3 linked regions of the Streptacidiphilus albus JL83 genome follow. The protein of the gene in region 2 interacts with the protein of the main gene of each other region in a pairwise test. Links are inferred from orthologs where the notes say so. Each region holds a gene or a part of one and is shown on either strand. Other genes may lie near its edges.

Region 1 (2,950 bases), 3.1 Mb from region 2 along the record:
GGCCACTAGGCGAATCCTCCGTGGGAGAGCTTACTAGACGTTTGGGGGTGCTCGCGAACATGTAGCCGGGGCTCCGACCTGCGGGGTGGTCGGCGGGTGTCCGGACGGGTCCTCCGTACGGGTGGCGTCACGGATCACCCCGGGTATCCGGTACGCTGTTCCACAGCCCCTCGTGTGGCGCTATCTCGCTGAACCCCCCCAGGGCCGGAAGGCAGCAAGGGTAAGTGGGCTCTGGCGGGTGCACGGGGGTCCTGTCGTTTCCAGAGGCCTCCGCTTGTCAGTGGGGACCGTTAGGGTCAGTGACGTGTCGCTCGCTCTCTATCGCCGCTATCGCCCCGAGACCTTCGCCGAGGTCATCGGTCAGGAGCACGTCACCGGTCCGCTCCAGCAGGCGCTGCGCAACAACCGGGTCAACCACGCCTACCTCTTCAGCGGCCCGCGCGGCTGCGGCAAGACCACCAGCGCGCGCATCCTCGCTCGTTGCCTCAACTGCGAGCAGGGGCCCACACCCACGCCCTGCGGCGTCTGCCTGTCGTGCACCGACCTGGCGCGCGGCGGTCCCGGGTCCATCGACGTGATCGAGATCGACGCCGCCTCGCACGGTGGTGTCGACGACACGCGTGACCTGCGGGAGAAGGCGTTCTTCGCCCCCGCATCCAGTCGCTACAAGATCTACATCATTGACGAGGCCCACATGGTCTCGACGGCCGGCTTCAACGCCCTGCTGAAGGTCGTCGAGGAGCCCCCGGAGCATCTGAAGTTCATCTTCGCGACGACCGAGCCCGAGAAGGTCATCGGGACGATCCGCTCGCGCACCCATCACTACCCGTTCCGGCTGGTCCCGCCGGGCACGCTGCGCGACTACCTCGCCCAGGTCTGCGGGCAGGAGGGGATCCAGGTCGAGGACGCGGTCTATCCGCTGGTGGTCCGGGCCGGGGCGGGCTCCGTGCGTGACTCGATGTCGGTGATGGACCAGCTCCTGGCCGGCTCGGACGCCGGCGGTGTGACCTACAGCATGGCCACCGCGCTGCTCGGCTACACCGACGCCGGGCTGCTGGACGAGGTGACCGACGCCTTCGCCGCACAGGACGGCGCCTCGGTCTTCGGGATGGTCGACCGTGTGATCGAGGGCGGCCACGACCCGCGCCGCTTCGTGGCCGATCTGCTGGAGCGGCTGCGCGACCTGGTCATCCTCTCCGCCGTCCCGGACGCGGGTGAGAAGGGCCTGATCGACGCGCCCGCCGACCGGATCGCGCTGATGGAGCAGCAGGCCGGGCGCTTCGGCGCGGCCGAGCTGAGCCGTGCCGCCGACATCGTCAACACCGGGCTGACGGAGATGCGCGGGGCGACCTCGCCCAGGCTGCAGCTGGAGCTGATCTGCGCCCGGGTCATGCTGCCCGGTGCATACGACGACGCCCGGTCCGTCCAGGCCCGGTTGGACAAGCTGGAACGCCGGTCGGCCTTCGGCGGCGGCGGGGTGGAGGGCATGGCCGTGCCGATGGCGGTCGGCCCGTCTGTGGCGGCTCCGATGACGGCCCCGGGCCCGATGACCGCCCCGGGCCCGATCGCGGCCTCCGCCCCGGGGCCGGTGACGGCTCCGGCAGCGACGGTTCCGGCGCCGATGCCGGCAGCCGCGCCGATCGCCTCCGCGCCCGTGCCCGGGGCGCAGGCCCCCGGATCCGGCGCCTGGCCGGTGGCGCGCAGTTTCGCCGCAACGCCGACGACGGCTGCGCCCGCCGCGCCCGCCGCGGCGGCTCCGGTCGTGCCGCAGGCACCCGCGCCTGTGGCCCAGCCCGCACCCGCTCCCCAGCCCGCGCCGACTGCCCAGCCCGCGCCCGTGGCGCAGCCTTCGCCGGCCGCCCAGGGCGGGGCCGGCGAGGTGCGGCGGATGTGGCCGCAGATCCTGGAGGCCGTGAAGGGCCGCCGCCGGGTCACCTGGATGCTGGTGCAGCAGGCGCAGGTCGCCGGATTCGACGGCAGCACGCTCCAGCTGGCCTTCGAGCACGCCGGCACCCGAGACGGCTTCGTCAACGGCGGCCATGACGACATCCTGCGCCAGGCGATGCAGGACGCCCTGGGCGTCTCCTGGAAGATCGACTGCGTGATCGACCCCTCCGGTGGCGGCCGTGGCCCGAGCGGCCCCGGTGCTCCCGGTGGTGGCGGGTCCGGCGGCGGCTGGGGTTCCGGCGCGCCCGCGGCGCCCGTCGGGCCCGGGCCGGGCCCGTCGCAGCAGTTCCAGCCTCCGCAGCAGCAGGCCCAGCCCCCGCAGGCGTTCGCAGGATCGGGGCCGGGGGCCGGGACGGGGACGATGCAGGCGACGGCCGCGCCGGTCCAGGCGCCCTCGGCCGCCGCGCCGCAGGCCGCCGCGGCTCCGCAGCCGGTGCCGCAGACGCCGTCGGCCTACAGTGCTCCGTCCTACAGCGCTCCGGCCTCGGCACCGGTGCCCGACCTGCCGCCGCCGTTCCCGGACTCGCCCGACGACGAGGTTCCGGAGGAGGACGGCCCGGCCTACGCCATGGGTTCGATCTCCGGCCAGGAGCTGATCATCCGGGAACTGGGCGCGACTGTGATCGAGGAGATCGAGCACAACCGCTAGGTGGGTCCTGGCTGACGGTCCGGCCGCGTAGGCTCGCACCGTACGGTCCCGAGACGTACGGCTGTGCGCCGTACGGACGGGCAGCCATGACTTTTGACGTCAGGAGCACATCATGTTCCCCGGTGGCGGACAGCCCGACATGCAGGCACTGCTTCAGCAGGCCCAGCAGATGCAGCAGCAACTCGCCCAGGCCCAGGAGCAGCTGGCGGCGGCCACCGTGCAGGGCACGGCCGGCGGCGGCCTGGTCACGGCGACGGTCAGCGGCGCGGGTGAGCTGAAGGCCCTGGTCATCGACCCCAAGGCGGTCGACCCGGAGGACACGGAGACCCTGGCGGACCTGGTCCTCGCTGCGGT
Region 2 (5,355 bases):
GGCCCGCAGCTTCGACCGGCGCCCGGACTGGTCCGCGGTGGCGCTGGACCTGGCGGTCTGCGGGGCCGTCGGAGTGGTCTCGCTGGCCGTCTCCACGTGGGCCTACCGACGCGCCGCCACCCGCCGCTGATCTCCGTGGGACGATGACGCGATGACCGATCAGAACACCGATGCCGACGGCGGGTCCGGCCCCTCGCCCGAGCCCGGGTCCGGGCAGGCCGCGCCAGTGCCGCTGTCCAAGTCCGCGCCGGAGCCCCTGCCCGAGCCGGCGTCCCCGCCCGAGCCGGAGCCGCTGTCCGCGCCGCTGCCGGGCCACCCGGCCGAGGCCGCCGACGCGCCCGTACGGTTCTCCCGCGAGCTGCGGACCGACCTGCTGCTGGGGCTCGCCCTGATCGCCGGATCGGCCGTGCTGGGCCTGCTGATGGGGCTGCTGTGGGAGCGGGTGGCGCCGAAGGTGCCGCTCTACGCCGACACCTCCGACATCTACCTGTCGGATCCGGAGGGCGAGCAGGCGATCACCGCCGACGCCTACTTCGCGATCATCGGCGCGGTCATCGGCCTGCTGCTGGCGGCCCTGGCGTACTGGCGCACCCGCGCCCGCGACGTGGGCGTCGGGGTGCCGGTCGGGCTGGCCCTGGGCGGGCTGCTCGGCGGCTACCTGGCGATGCGGCTCGGGGTGCACCTGGGCCCGAGCAGCAACATCATCGCCACGGCCAAGAGCGTCGCCCTGGGGAAGACCTTCTACGGGCCGCTGGCGGTGACCGCCAACGGCGTGCTGCTGGCCTGGCCGGGGGTCGCGCTGGTCACCCTGATCGTCCTCACCAGGATCTTCTCGCCGAAGCCGAGCGCCCCGGAAACACTCTGGGCGCAACCCTTGTCACAAGCGTCACCGGAGCGCTCCGACACCCCTTAGCGCGCGCTAGGGTGGGTGCCTACCCCGCGCCGACACCTGGGCCGAACCCTGTGCCCACCCGCGTGCCGACCCTGCCATGAGGAGTGCCCGTACCGTGGCCGACAGCTTCGTTCACCTGCATGTCCACACCGAGTACTCGATGCTGGACGGGGCTGCCAAGAACGGCAAGCTGATCGCCGAGGTGGAGCGGCTGGGCATGCCCGCCGTGGCCATGTCGGACCACGGCAACATGTTCGGCGCGTACGAGTTCCAGCAGATCGGCAAGAAGTCCGGGGTCAAGCCGATCATCGGGATCGAGGCGTACGTCGCGCCGGAGTCCCGGTTCCACAAGAAGCAGGTCTTCTGGGCGCCGGGCGGGCAGCGCGTCGCCAGCAGCGACGGCGAGGGCGGCAAGGACGTCTCCGGCGGCGGCCGGTACACCCACATGACCATGTGGGCGGAGAACGCCGAGGGGCTGCGCAACCTCTTCCGGCTCTCCTCGCTGGCGTCCATGGAGGGCTACTACATGAAGCCCCGGATGGACCGGGAGCTGATCGCCGCCAACGCCAAGGGCATCATCGCCACCACCGGCTGCCCCTCGGGCGAGGTGCAGACCCGGCTGCGGCTGGGGCAGTTCGACGAGGCGATCAAGGCCGCCAGCGCCTACCAGGACATCTTCGGCAAGGAGAACTACTTCCTGGAGCTGATGGACCACGGCCTGGACATCGAGCGCAGCGTCCGCGAGGACCTGCTCCGGGTGGCCAAGCAGCTGGGCATCCCGCTGCTGGCGACCAACGACTCGCACTACGTCACCGAGGACCAGGCGGACGCCCACGACAACCTGCTCTGCGTGGGCGTGGGCAAGAACAAGGACGACCCGAACCGGTTCAAGTTCAACGGCTCGGGCTACTACATCAAGACCGCCGAGGAGATGCGCGAGCTCTTCCGCGAGCTGCCCGAGGCCTGCGACAACACCCTCGCCATCGGCGAGCGGATCCAGCCCTACGACGAGGTCTTCACCTACGTCGACCGGATGCCCCAGTTCGACGTGCCCGAGGGCGAGACCCAGGCGTCCTGGCTGCGGCACAAGATCGCGGAGGGGCTCCCCCGGCGCTACGGCGACAACCCGAGCCAGGAGGTGCTGGACCGGATCGAGCTGGAGATGGGCGTCATCTCCCCGATGGGCTTCGACGCCTACTTCCTCGTGGTCGCGGACATCTGCCAGTACGCCCGCGACAACGGCATCCCGGTCGGCCCCGGCCGTGGTTCGGCGGCCGGCTCGATCGTGGCCTACCTGACCCGGATCACCGAGCTGGACCCGCTCGAACACGATCTGCTGTTCGAGCGCTTCCTCAACCCGGAGCGGATCAACCCGCCCGACGTCGACATCGACTTCGACGACCGCCAGCGCGACCAGATGGTGCGCTACGTCACCGAGAAGTACGGCGAGGCGTACACCGCGCAGGTGAACACCTTCGGCACGATCAAGGCCAAGGCCGCCGTCAAGGACGCCAACCGGATCCTCGGCTACCCCTTCTCCATGGGCGACCGGATCACCAAGGCCATGCCGCCGGACGTGATGGGCAAGGGCGTCCCGCTCTACGCGCTGTTCGACGAGACGCACCCCCGGTACTCCGAGGGCGGCGAGATCCGCGCGATGTACGAGAACGAGCCCGACGTCCGCAAGATCATCGACACCGGCAAGGGCATCGAGGGCCTGACCCGGGGCACCGGCGTGCACGCCGCCGCGGTGATCCTCTCCTCGGCTCCGCTGCTCGACCTCATCCCGCTGCACAAGCGGGACAAGGACGGGGTGATCATCACCGGCTTCTCGTACCCCCAGTGCGAGGAGATGGGTCTGATCAAGATGGACTTCCTGGGTCTGCGGAACCTGGGCATCATCGATCACGCCATCAAGATCATCAAGGCCAACCGGGGCATCGAGGTCGACACCGAGAAGATCGCCATCGACGACCCGGTCACCTACGACCTGCTCGCCCGGGGCGACACCCTGGGCGTCTTCCAGCTGGACGGCGGGCCCATGCGGGCGCTGCTGAAGCTGATGAAGCCGACCGAGTTCGCCGACATCTCCGCCGTCTCCGCGCTCTACCGGCCCGGCCCGATGGGCATGAACTCGCACACCAACTACGCGCTCCGGAAGAACGCCCAGCAGGAGATCACCCCGATCCACCCCGAGCTGGAGGAGCCGCTCAAGGAGGTGCTCGGCCCCACCTACGGCCTGATCGTCTACCAGGAGCAGGTGCAGCGAGCCGCGCAGGTGCTGGCCGGCTACAGCCTCGGCCAGGCCGACCTGCTCCGCCGGGCCATGGGCAAGAAGAAGAAGGAGGTCCTGGAACAGGAGTTCGTGCCGTTCCACGCGGGCTGCCAGGAGCGCGGCTACTCGGACGAGGCGATCCAGGCGGTCTGGGACGTGCTGGTCCCCTTCGCCGGCTACGCCTTCAACAAGTCGCACTCCGCCGCCTACGGCCTGGTCTCCTACTGGACCGCCTACCTCAAGGCCAACTACCCCGCCGAGTACATGGCCGCCCTGCTGACGTCGGTCTCCGACGACAAGGACAAGATGGCGATCTACCTCGCCGAGTGCCGCCGGCTGGGCATCAAGATCCTCTCGCCGGACGTCAACGAGTCGGTGGTCGACTTCACCGCCGTCGGCGACTCGGTCCGCTTCGGCCTCAAGGCCGTCCGCAACGTCGGCGTCCCGGTGATCGAGTCCCTGGTCAAGTCCCGCTCGGAGAAGGGGAAGTACACCTCCTTCGCGGACTTCCTGGACAAGGTCGAGCTGGTGGTCTGCAACAAGCGGACGGTGGACTCGCTGATCAAGGCCGGGGCCTTCGACTCGCTGGAGCACACCCGGCAGAGCCTGGTCGCCGTCTGCGAGACCGCCATCGACTCGGTCACCAGCCTGAAGAAGCAGCAGGCCATCGGCCAGGACGACCTCTTCGGCTCGATGGACACCAGCGACGAGTCCCCCGGCATCGGCCTGGACTTCACCCTCGACGACCGCGAGTGGCCGCGCAAGCACCTGCTCAGCCTGGAGCGGGAGATGCTCGGGCTCTACGTCTCCAGCCACCCGCTGGACGGCGCCGAGCACATCCTGTCCCGCAACCGCGACGTCTCCATCGCCGAGCTGCTCGGCTCCGGCCGGACCGAGGGCGAGGTCAAGCTCGCCGGGCTGATCACCTCGGTCGACCGGCGGATCAACAAGGCCGGCAACGCCTGGGCGATCGTCACCATCGCCGACCGCGACGGCTCGGTCGAGGTGCTGTTCTTCCCGAAGAACTACATGCTGATCCAGCAGGAGCTGATCGAGGACAACGTGGTCTCGGTCCGGGGCCGGCTGAACGAGCGCGACGGCGCGCTGTCCATCTTCGGCTCGGAGCTCGCCCCGCTGGACATCTCCTCGGCCGAGAACGGCGGCAAGCCGCCGGTCTTCCTGACCGTGCCCGAGCAGAAGATCACCCCGCCGCTGGTGGCCGAGCTCAAGCGCTCGCTCCGGGCGCACCCGGGCGACGTCCCGGTCCGGATCCGGATGGAGGGCCGCCGCCGCACCCTGGTCTTCGAGCTCGGCTTCCTGATCAACCCGGACAACGGCTTCGCCAGCGAGATCAAGACCCTCCTCGGCCAGGGCGCCTGGAGCGTCTGACCGGTCGAGTGGAAGGGGTGCCTCCGGCGGCGCAGACTTGCCGCAGGAGGTACCCCCATGAACGAGTACGAGATGCGTGCGGAGTACGAGGACGGGGTCCTCGGCGGCCCCATCCACCAGTGGCACATGACCGTGGAGGGCAACACCGCCGCCCTCTGCGGCCACCCGGTCGACGCCGAGTCGGCCCGCCTCAACGCCGTCGCCTGGGGCGACACCCACGAGAAGTTCTGCTACCTCTGCGGCGCCCTCTACCTCCGCCAGGTCCCCTGACCACCGCCGGGGCGCGGAAGTCCTCATCAATTCCTCAGGGGCGATCCGGCGCAGGCGGTGTCGGCACTGTGCGAGGATTGTCCGGTTCGGCGGACCCGCCGAACGGGTTACGGACGGGCAGGGAGCGGCGACGGTGAGGACGCGTGCGGTACCGCTGCTCGCGGTCGCCCGTGCGCTGCTGTTCACCCTGTTCGCGGTCGTCCTCTCCAGCGGCTCGCACGTGCTGCTGACCGACGAGCCGCTGCCCTGGCCGACCATTCTGGCGGCCGGCCTGGGCGCCTTCGTCCTGGCCCTGCTGCTCGGTCGGCGCGAGCGCTCCTACGCCGGGATCGCCGCGCTGCTGGTCCCGCTGGAGCTCGGGCTCGACACTCTCTTCACCGACGGGCAGGCCAGCTGCTACCGGGCCACCGACGGCGGGCCGCTGCTCGGGCCCTGGCACTCGGTGAACTCGCTGCTCTTCTGCGGCAACGCCGGCCAGGCCGACGGCGCCCTGCGCACCGCCCCCGCGCTGACCGGCCACGTCGGCCAC
Region 3 (2,871 bases), 3.5 Mb from region 2 along the record:
CGAGACCGTGGACCTCTGGGTCAGCGCCCAGAACCTCCCGGTCCGGGAGACGATGTCGGCGACGACCTCCAGCGGCACCGAGAACGCGACCATCGACTTCTCCGACTACAGCACCGGTGCGGTCACCTTCACCGCTCCGCCGGCGGACGACACCCTCGACGCGTCCAGCCTGCTCGGGAGCAGCTGACCGACCGGCGGGACGGGCGGCCGGTGGGCGATTTGCCCTTCGGCCGCCCGTTCGCGTAACGTAGCCGGAGCCACAGACCGCTGGTTGTCGCTGCCCGCTCTGCAAAGAGTCGGCCTGGTGACCGAAGGCTCCGCGAAGGATGCGGACGACCCGCGCAGGATGGATGAGGAAGATCGCGCTCCGGACGTGTGCCGTCAGGCATGTCGGCCGTCGAGCATGTTGAAGCCCCGTGCGCCTGCGCCGGGGCTGTCCTGTTTTTCCGAACACTTTCTTCCGGCGGTCGAGGTATAGCAGGTCGACTCAACGGTCGGCCAAGCATCGACATCACGGAAGGAGGCGTAAGCCTATGGCAAGGCCCGACAAGGCTGCTGCCGTCGCAGAGCTCACGGACAAGTTCCGTGACTCCAACGCGGCCGTGCTGACCGAGTACCGCGGTCTGACCGTGGCGCAGCTGAAGACGCTGCGTCGCTCGCTCGGCGACAACGCCAATTACGCCGTGGTGAAGAACACGCTGACCAAGATTGCCGCCAACCAGGCCGGTATTTCTGAGCTCGACGACCTGTTCGCGGGTCCGACGGCTGTCGCCTTCGTCGCCGGTGACCCGGTGGAGTCGGCGAAGGCTCTGCGTGACTTCGCCAAGGAGAACCCGGCTCTCATCATCAAGGGCGGTGTCCTTGACGGTAAGGCGCTGTCTGCTGATGACATCAAGAAGCTCGCGGACCTCGAGTCCCGCGAGGTGCTGCTCGCCAAGCTCGCGGGTGGACTGAAGGCGTCGATGGCCAAGGCCGCCGCCACCTTCCAGGCCCCGCTCACGGAGTTCGTCCGCACTGCGGAGGCGCTCCGGGCCAAGGTCGAGCAGGGCGGTGCCGGTACGCCGGCTCCCGCCGTCGAGGACGCTGCTCCCGCCGCGGAGTAGTACCCCCTCGCAGCGGGCCCGTACGCCCGCCGTTCCGTACATCCGGCACCTGCCGACTTAGTGGAAGGACGCCATCATGGCGAAGCTGTCCCAGGAAGAGCTGCTCGCGCAGTTCGCCGACCTGACCCTCATCGAGCTCTCCGAGTTCGTCAAGGCGTTCGAGGAGAAGTTCGACGTCAAGGCTGCCGCCCCGGTCGCCGTCGCCGCCGGTGGCGGCGCTGCCGCCGTCGCGGAAGAGGCTGAGGAGCAGGACGAGTTCGACGTCATCCTCACCGCCGCCGGTGACAAGAAGATCCAGGTCATCAAGGAGGTGCGTTCGCTCACCTCGCTCGGCCTGAAGGAGGCGAAGGACCTCGTTGACGGCACCCCCGCCACCGTCCTGGAGAAGGTTGCCAAGGACGCTGCGGAGAAGGCCAAGGCTGCTCTCGAGGCTGCCGGCGCTTCCGTCACCGTCAAGTAACTCCGGTTACTGACTGACGGTCCGCTCCGGCGGGCCGTTCGGCCGAGGCGGCCACCCGAAAGGGTGGCCGCCTCGGCCTTTTGCGTTCCCGCTCCAGGGCCGTCGGCGGGCCCGGTGGAGTGGGTTCCCGGCTGCCCGGCGCGGGCCCGGCACAGCCCGGCTCACCAGGGCTTTGACGGTCCGCTCGGACGCCCGTTCCCATGACTCGGGCTCTATGACCGATCTATGACGATTCGCCACATCTGTCCGCCAGGTACTCCCCTCCGCCGCCGAGGGCGAGTATGGTGATCGTCGTCGCTGCGGGTACGACCTGTCCGCAGCGGGCGCCACGGCGTATCCGGGGTCACCTCCGGAGCCACGCAGCGGTCGCCGGTCGGCCACCCCACCAGGGCAGTCGCCCGGCCCGGCCGCCGGCGGAGCGTCCCGGCCCGCGGTCCGGCCCGCAGCCCCGTCCGCGGGGCGGCCCGGGGGATCTCGCCGGGGCCGTGCCCTTGACGAACCGCAGCGGGCGCGCAATTCTCAGGACGCGAAGGTGCACGCCGGACGGTTCGGACGGCGCGGCAGCGTGGCAGCGGGGTCGATGATTCTTCGGTCCGCAGGCATGGAACCGACGTGCGGTGGGGAATACACCCCGTAGGCAGTTACCGCCCCAGGGGGCGCTCTCGGAGAGGGCGGACCCGCGAGGTAGGGAGTTCGACGATTCGGTCTCCGAATCCGGACTGGACAGCAGTGTGCCGTCTGGCTACACTGTCCCTTTGCGCTGCCTTTTAGCTGCTCCGTGACTCGACCCCCGGAGTACGCACTACCCCGACCAGGGGTGGCACCCCGCTTGCGCACTGGCACTGACCTGGTGAGATTCCGGGTCGGCGGCACGTGTGAGGGCGCGGATGCTACCCGTGCGACGGGTGGGCCCGGTACGCGCGTAGTGAGCTCCGAGCCCTCGGAAGGACCCCCTCTTGGCCGCCTCGCGCAACGCCTCGAACAACTCCGCATCCACCGCACCGCTCCGTATTTCCTTCGCGAAGATTCGTGAGCCCCTCGAGGTTCCCAACCTCCTCGCCCTGCAGACCGAGAGCTTCGACTGGCTCCTCGGCAACCAGGCGTGGAAGTCCAGGGTCGAGGCGTCGCTCGCGGAAGGACACGACGTCCCGCAGAAGTCAGGTCTGGAGGAGATCTTCGAGGAGATCTCCCCGATCGAGGACTTCTCCGGTTCGATGTCGCTGACTTTCCGCGACCACCGCTTCGAGCCCCCGAAGAACTCGATCGACGAGTGCAAGGACCGCGACTTCACCTTCGCGGCCCCGCTCT

Evidence for each region. Proteins that work in one complex are often made in the same cells at the same time.
Region 1: the proteins of dnaE (region 2) and BS75_RS22605 interact in binary tests that used the Escherichia coli proteins (3 or more experiments, as listed by UniProt). The link is inferred for Streptacidiphilus albus JL83 from one-to-one orthologs.
Region 3: the proteins of dnaE (region 2) and rplL interact in binary tests that used the Escherichia coli proteins (3 or more experiments, as listed by UniProt). The link is inferred for Streptacidiphilus albus JL83 from one-to-one orthologs.

What each region holds. Positions count from the first base shown.
Region 1 is NZ_JQML01000001.1:5,181,014-5,183,963, forward strand. It holds BS75_RS22605 (DNA polymerase III subunit gamma and tau), read left to right. Parts: upstream 1-304; coding sequence 305-2,596; downstream 2,597-2,950. Other genes in the region: BS75_RS22610 (YbaB/EbfC family nucleoid-associated protein), read left to right, coding at 2,709-2,950. UniProt on the Escherichia coli protein: Part of the beta sliding clamp loading complex, which hydrolyzes ATP to load the beta clamp onto primed DNA to form the DNA replication pre-initiation complex.
Region 2 is NZ_JQML01000001.1:2,060,962-2,066,316, forward strand. What follows is about bases 610-4,756. They hold dnaE (DNA polymerase III subunit alpha), read left to right. Parts: upstream 610-989; coding sequence 990-4,556; downstream 4,557-4,756. Other genes in these bases: BS75_RS08940 (hypothetical protein), read left to right, coding at 610-913; BS75_RS08950 (hypothetical protein), read left to right, coding at 4,614-4,756. Also shown: BS75_RS08935 (ABC transporter permease), read left to right, coding at 1-130; more of BS75_RS08940, read left to right, coding at 152-609; more of BS75_RS08950, read left to right, coding at 4,757-4,826; BS75_RS08955 (hypothetical protein), read left to right, coding at 4,960-5,355. UniProt on the Escherichia coli protein: DNA polymerase III is a complex, multichain enzyme responsible for most of the replicative synthesis in bacteria. This DNA polymerase also exhibits 3' to 5' exonuclease activity. The alpha chain is the DNA polymerase catalytic subunit.
Region 3 is NZ_JQML01000001.1:5,607,831-5,610,701, forward strand. It holds rplL (50S ribosomal protein L7/L12), read left to right. Parts: upstream 1-1,179; coding sequence 1,180-1,563; downstream 1,564-2,871. Other genes in the region: BS75_RS24560 (LolA-like protein), read left to right, coding at 1-187; rplJ (50S ribosomal protein L10), read left to right, coding at 534-1,103; rpoB (DNA-directed RNA polymerase subunit beta), read left to right, coding at 2,520-2,871. UniProt on the Escherichia coli protein: The binding site for several of the GTPase factors involved in protein synthesis (IF-2, EF-Tu, EF-G and RF3). Is thus essential for accurate translation.